One region of the Enterobacter sp. PL_is379 genome, then DNA from elsewhere that is predicted to be linked to it. Evidence: predicted binding sites of a transcription regulator. Region 1 holds the regulator's gene; the other holds the start of a gene.
What was found. The regulator sigma-54, encoded in region 1, starts transcription at its own class of promoters, with help from an activator protein. The targets are predictions, from matches to a motif close to GTTGGCACANNTTTCGCTNT.

Region 1 (3,405 bases):
GACGGCACGCAGGGTATCCTCTTCCAGTTTGCCATGCGGGATCGCGATGCCGTTGCCGATACCGGTACTGCCCATCTTTTCACGGGTCAGAATCGCTTCGAACACCACCTGCGGCGGCAGGCCCAGCTGTTTTGCGGCCAGTTCACTGATGATCTCCAGCGCACGTTTTTTGCTCTGGCAGTGAACCGCACTGCGGGTACATTCCTGGTTAAGGACATTGCTCAGTTGAAGAGCGGAATCGTTGTTCATCATAATTTCACCTAAGCGCTAACTGTACAAATGGCCTGTTGTGTTTCACAACAGGCCGTCCTGCACCCGTTAACTGCCCGGACAATTAGTGTTGTTTCAGTTTATCTTTATGTTTATTGAGCTGTCGCGCAAGCTTATCAATTAAGCCGTCGATAGCAGCGTACATGTCTTGCCCTTCCGCACTGGCATGCAGTTCACCCCCGTTAACATGCAGGGTGGCATCCGAGATATGAGTCACTTTCTCCACTTTCAACACAATATAGACCTGATTGATCCTTTCGAAATACTGCTCGAGTTTTGCAAACTTCGCGTTCACAAAGTCGCGTAAAGCCTCAGTAATTTCGACGTTTTGTCCAGTGATGTTGAGCTGCATAGTGTCTTCCTTATCGGTTGTGTCAGACCAGCTGTTTACGCTGGTTGGACGGCGGAATGGATAAAGACTCTCGATACTTCGCAACAGTACGACGTGCCACCATAATACCCTGATCGGACAGCATGGTGGTTAACTTACTGTCGCTTAGTGGCTTCGCGGGATTCTCCGCGGCGATCAACTTCTTCACCAGGGCACGAATGGCCGTTGACGACGCTTCACCGCCGCCCTCGGTATTTACATGGCTGGAGAAGAAATACTTAAGCTCAAAAATACCGCGTGGACTGTGCAGATACTTCTGCGTGGTGACACGGGAAATGGTTGATTCATGCATTTCGACGGCCTGGGCGATATCCGCCAGTACCATCGGTTTCATATACTCTTCGCCCTGCTCAAAGAAGGCCTGCTGCTGTTCGACAATACAGCGGCTGACGCGTAGCAGCGTATCATTTCGGCTCTCCAGACTTTTGATCAGCCATCGCGCTTCCTGCAAATTGCTACGAATATATTGATTGTCGGAGTCGTTACGCACGCTGGTGCACATGGAGGCATACTGCTGGTTGATTTGCAGGCGAGGGATGCTGTCTGAATTCAGTTCAACGACCCAGCGGCCATTGTGTTTTCTGACCAGCACATCCGGGATGACGTACTCGGGCTCGCTGGTCTGGATCGACTGTCCCGGGCGCGGATCGAGCGACTGGATCAGATTCACCGCTTCTTTCAGCACTTCTTCCTTCAGGCGCGTGACGCGCATCAGGGAGCGGAAATCGTGGTTCGCCAGCAGATCCAGATGATCGCTGATGATTAAGCGCGCCTCGTCGAGCCACGGCGTCTCTTTGCTGAACTGAGAAAGCTGGATCAGCAGGCAGTCGCGCAGATCTTTTGCGGCCACGCCTACCGGATCGAAACGCTGGATGCGCTTCAGAACGGCTTCAACTTCCTCAAGCTCTATCTCGTCGTCGCCCATGCTTTCCAGAATATCGTCCAGCGTGACGGTCAAATAGCCGGTGTCGTCAACGGCATCGACAATTGAGGTGGCAATCGCGCGGTCGGTATCGGAGAAGGGAGTGAGCTCCACCTGCCACATCAGGTAATCCTGCAGTGACTGGGTGGTTTCGCCCTGATAGACCGGTAGCTCATCATCCTGGTAGTCTGCACGCGTACCGGAAGGGGTTCCGGCGGTGTAGATTTCATCCCAGCTGGCATCCAGCGGAAGCTCGTCCGGCATCTCTTTTTGTTCGAGTGCATCCGCGGTGTCGAGCGCTTCTGTATCCTGCGATTGCTGGGTATCTACCTCGTCATGAAGATCGGTTTGTTCCAGTAGGGGGTTGCTGTCCAGCGCCTGCTGGAGCTCCTGCTGAAGTTCTAACGTGGACAGTTGCAACAGGCGAATTGCCTGCTGTAGCTGCGGCGTCATCGCCAGTTGTTGGCTGAGCCTTAATTGCAAACCTTGCTTCATGTTCAGAGCATTTTTCTCCGGTTCGGCGTTACGTTACCTCTACCCTATCAGAGTCTGAAGTCTTCCCCAAGATAGACGCGCTTAACATGATCGTCTTCGAGGATCTGCTGTGGCGTACCGTGGGCGATCAGATTGCCCTGGCTCACAATATACGCGCGTTCACACACGGCCAGCGTTTCACGGACGTTGTGGTCGGTGATCAGTACGCCAAGCCCGCTGTCACGCAGGTGTTCAATGATACGTTTAATGTCGATAACCGAGATTGGGTCAACGCCCGCAAACGGTTCATCCAGAAGGATAAACTTCGGGTTTGCGGCCAGCGCACGGGCAATCTCAACACGACGGCGTTCGCCCCCGGAGAGAGCCTGACCGAGGCTGTCGCGCAGATGCTCAATGTGGAACTCTTCCATCAGCTCGTTGGCACGATCCTGACGCTGTTCGCTGGTCAGATCGTTACGAATTTGTAGGACCGCCATCAGGTTATCGTAAACGCTAAGACGACGGAAAATGGAGGCTTCCTGCGGCAGGTAGCCGATCCCGCGACGTGCGCGTGCGTGCAGCGGCAGAAGACTGATGTCTTCATCGTCAATGACAATGTTGCCGGCATCGCGCGGCACAATGCCAACGACCATGTAGAAAGTGGTGGTTTTACCCGCACCGTTAGGGCCAAGCAGCCCTACAATTTCGCCGGAGTTGACGGTCAGACTGACATCTTCTACGACACGGCGGCCCTTATAGGCCTTCGCGAGATTTTTTGCAGTTAATGTTGCCATAACGAATTAGTTACTCTTCTTCTGTGCCGGGGCCTGGCCTTTGCCTTTGTCCTGCAGCTGCGACGGAACCAGTACGGTGGTGACGCGTTTGCCTTTCTCGCTGGAGGCCTGCATTTTTTGCTCTTTTACCAGATAGGTAATCTGGTCGCCGGTAATGTTGCTGTCCAGCTGTTCCAGGTACGCATTACCGGTCAGGATGACCAGGTCCTTCGCCAGCTCATAGTGCATGTGCGTAGCGTGACCTTTCACCGGCTTGCCGTTGTCCTGCATCTGATAGAAGGTGGCCGGGTTACCGTAACCATCAATGATCTCTTTGCCCTGCTCGCCACCCGGACGGGTCACGACCACTTTGTCGGCGTTGATTTTGATGGTGCCCTGAGTCATGACGACGTTACCCGTGAAGGTGACGACGTTGCCCTGCATATCGAGAGACTGGGTATCGGACTCGATATGGATCGGTTGGTCGGTATCGCCCGTTACAGCAAGCGCGGGGAGACTGGTCGCCAGCATCGCGCTGGCGATAATTACTTTAAGGCTGAGTTTGTTTGTTTTGA
Region 2 (3,405 bases), on a different contig from region 1:
GCACGCGCATCGCGTCGCCAAAGGTGCAGAAAATGACGTCGGGCTGGCTGGCAATTTCAATACAGCTGTCGATGCGCCCCATCGGCAGCACGCAGACCGGGCAGCCGGGGCCGTGGATAAACTCGATGTTCTCCGGCAGCAGCTGGTCGAGGCCAAATTTGAAGATGGCGTGCGTGTGCCCGCCGCACACCTCCATGATCCGCAGCGGTCTTTCTGTCGTGTAGTCCAGCAGCGCTGCGCGCGTTTTCAGGTGGCCGATCAGCTGTAGCACCTGCTCCGGCGCGCGGTATTCATCAACGTAACGCATGATTACCGCTCCTCGCCGTATAGCAGCGCGCCCACGTCAGGCTCCACGTCAAACATGTTCTGCAACGCATCCAGCGTGTCGCGGGCTTCCGCTTCGTTAATTACGCTCATGGCGAACCCCACGTGCACCAGCACCCACTGGCCGAGACGCGATGCGCCCGTTTCATCTGTGTTGCCCACCAGCGTCAGGTCCACGTCGCGCAGGATGCCGCAGACCTCGACTTTGGCCTGATTACCGTCGATGGCGTAAATTTGCCCAGGTACGCCTATGCACATCGCTCGTTCTCCAGCCACTGTAGCCAACTGTCCATGCCGTCACCGCGCGTGGCGGAGACCAGCAGGATCTCAATCTCTGGATTCACTTCACGGGCATACGCCAGGCACTTATCCACGTCGAAATTCAGGTACGGCAGCAGGTCGACTTTGTTCAGCAGCATGATGGACGCGGCGGCAAACATATGCGGGTACTTCAGCGGTTTGTCTTCGCCTTCGGTCACCGAAAGCACCGCCACCTTGTGCCGTTCGCCCAGGTCGAAGCTCGCCGGGCAGACCAGGTTGCCGACGTTTTCAATAAACAGAATGCCATCATCCGCCAGCGGCAGACGCGGGGCGGCGTCGGCAATCATCTGTGCATCCAGGTGGCAGCCTTTGCCGGTATTAACCTGAATCGCCGGGGTGCCGGTTTCGCGAATACGCGCCGCGTCGTTAACGGTTTGCTGGTCGCCTTCAATCACCGCGCAGGAGACGCGCCCGTTCAGGCGTTTGAGCGTTTCCGTTAACAGCGTGGTTTTGCCGGAGCCGGGGCTGGAGACCAGATTCAGCACCAGCTGTTTGCGGGTGGCAAAGCGGACGCGGTTGCGGGCGGCTATCTGATTATTTTTGTCCAGCACGTTGATTTCCACCTCCAGCATCTGGCGCTGGCTGATGCCCGGTGCGTGGGTCCCCGCCTCCCCGTGGCCGTAGTGCAGATCGCCCGCATCGGAGCGCTGTGGAGCGAAGGTGATACCGGTCAGTGCCGCAGAAGGGCGTGGGGCAGGAGAAAAGGGCGCGGAGCGAAACGCGGAATGGGGGCGATGTTCATCCCCTTCTATATACAGGTTGCCTTCGGCGCAACCGCAGGTACTACACATACTTTACTCCTTCTCGATTTCGAGACGTTGGATCTGCATGCCGTCATCCGCCACGATGCGAAGACCGGTGCTCTGACACTGCGGACAGCGCTGAACCTTTGATGACAGCAGGGTGACGTACTGCTGGCACTGCTCGCACCAGCATTCCGCCTGCTGCTCTTCAATATGCAGTTCGCAGCCTTCCGCCAGCGTGCCGCGGCACACCAGTTCAAAACAGAAATTCAGGGCGCTGGTCTCGACGCAGGAAAACGCCCCGACCTTCAGCCAGACGCCGGTAACGCGTTTCGCGTGGTTTTGCACTGCCTGCTGCTCGATAAGTTCCAGAGCCCGCTGGCAGAGGGTGATTTCGTGCATGACGCCTCCTCAGTGAATTGCGCCATTGAATGCAATAACGGTGCCAGCTTGATTTTTGTTAAGGCGTGACGATGTCAACGCTGTCGAAATGACACGTCGACACCGCGGCGTTGACAGCGGTTTTGCAATTAAATCCATTAAAAATCATATTGATAAAAACTGGCATGGAATCTGCTTAACAGCCGCTATCTCCATTAAACGGATACCTTCTATGACTATTTGGGAAATCAGCGAAAAAGCGGATTACATCGCGCAGCGTCATCAGCAGCTGCAGGACCAGTGGCACCTTTACTGCAACTCGCTGGTTCAGGGCATTACCCTCTCGAAAGCGCGTCTTCACCACGCGATGAGCTGCGCGGCACAGGGGGATATGAGCTTTGTCCTGTTCGGCCATTTCACCATTAACGTGACCCTGGCGGATAACTTCAACAGCCACACCATTGAGTACCACCTCGAGACAAAAGACGGCGAAAAACAGTGTATTGCGAAGGCGCAGCTGATGGCCGACGGCATGGTGGACGGCCACGTCAGCAACCGCGATCGCCAGCAGGTGCTGGAGCACTATCTGGAAAAAATCGCGCCGGTCTATAACGGCCTGTACGCCGCCGTTGAACGCGATCTCCCGGTCAACCTGAAGCAGCTGATGGACGGAAATGCCTCAGCGAACGTGGCCTGACCCTTGCGTGTCGAGAAGTGTCGACAAGACAGTTTTTCGTCAAAAATGACTATCACCAGAGGATGACCCGGTGAACCGTTTTGTAATTGCCGACTCGACGGTCTGTATTGGCTGTCGAACCTGTGAGGCGGCGTGTTCGGAAACGCATCGCCTGCATGGGCTGCAGTCCATGCCGCGCCTGCACGTCATGCGTAATGAAAAAGAGTCTGCCCCGCAGCTCTGCCATCACTGCGAAGATGCTCCCTGCGCGGGTGTCTGCCCAGTGAATGCCATCACCCGTGTTGATGGCGCTGTCCAGCTGAACGAAAGCCTGTGCGTAAGCTGCAAGCTGTGCGGCATCGCCTGCCCGTTTGGCGCGATTGAATTTTCCGGCAGCCGTCCGCTGCACATTCCGGCGAACGCTAACTCGCCAAAAGCCCCGCCTGCGCCACCGGCTCCGGCACGCGTAAGCACGCTGCTGGACTGGGTGCCCGGCATCCGCGCCGTGGCGGTGAAGTGCGACCTGTGCAGCTTCGATGAGCAGGGTCCGGCCTGCGTGCGCACCTGCCCGACTAAGGCATTGATTCTGGTTAACATTCGCGACATCGCCCGTACCAGCAAGCGTAAACGCGAGCTGACCATCAACAGTGATTTTGGCGACCTTTCTCTGCTACAGGCGCTTAACGAGGGGGCGAAATGAACGCGGCAATGATGATTACCAGCGCGGTAGCCTGTTTTACTGCCGCCGCTGTTCTGGCGCTGATCTTCTCATTCCATAAAACCCTGAGCGGCGCGATCGCCGGGATTGGCGGGGCGGTAGCTAGCCTGATGACGCTGGCGGCAGGCGGCGTTGTCCTGCTCGGCGGCCAGTCCGCAGAAACCGTGATGCCGCTGATTCGGCACACCGTTGAGATCACGCCCCTGAACGCCATCTGGCTGGTGACGTTTGGTCTGTGCGGG

Region 2: hypA (hydrogenase maturation nickel metallochaperone HypA) is a predicted target of sigma-54. The motif match lies at 1,819-1,838, and genes of this name have one in related genera.

The regions. Positions count from the first base shown of each region.
Region 1 covers NZ_JBVPGT010000024.1:78,863-82,267, forward strand. The annotation lists gene ptsN (PTS IIA-like nitrogen regulatory protein PtsN) at 1-252, opposite strand, end outside; gene hpf (ribosome hibernation promoting factor) at 335-622, opposite strand; gene rpoN (RNA polymerase factor sigma-54) at 645-2,078, opposite strand; gene lptB (LPS export ABC transporter ATP-binding protein) at 2,126-2,851, opposite strand; gene lptA (lipopolysaccharide ABC transporter substrate-binding protein LptA) at 2,858-3,405, opposite strand, start outside; gene lptC (LPS export ABC transporter periplasmic protein LptC) at 3,381-3,405, opposite strand, start outside.
Region 2 covers NZ_JBVPGT010000031.1:351,189-354,593, forward strand. The annotation lists gene hypD (hydrogenase formation protein HypD) at 1-307, opposite strand, end outside; gene AC0TOY_RS18140 (HypC/HybG/HupF family hydrogenase formation chaperone) at 310-582, opposite strand; gene hypB (hydrogenase nickel incorporation protein HypB) at 573-1,436, opposite strand; gene hypA (hydrogenase maturation nickel metallochaperone HypA) at 1,440-1,790, opposite strand; gene hycA (formate hydrogenlyase regulator HycA) at 2,002-2,466, shown strand; gene AC0TOY_RS18160 (4Fe-4S dicluster domain-containing protein) at 2,537-3,145, shown strand; gene hycC (formate hydrogenlyase subunit 3) at 3,142-3,405, shown strand, end outside.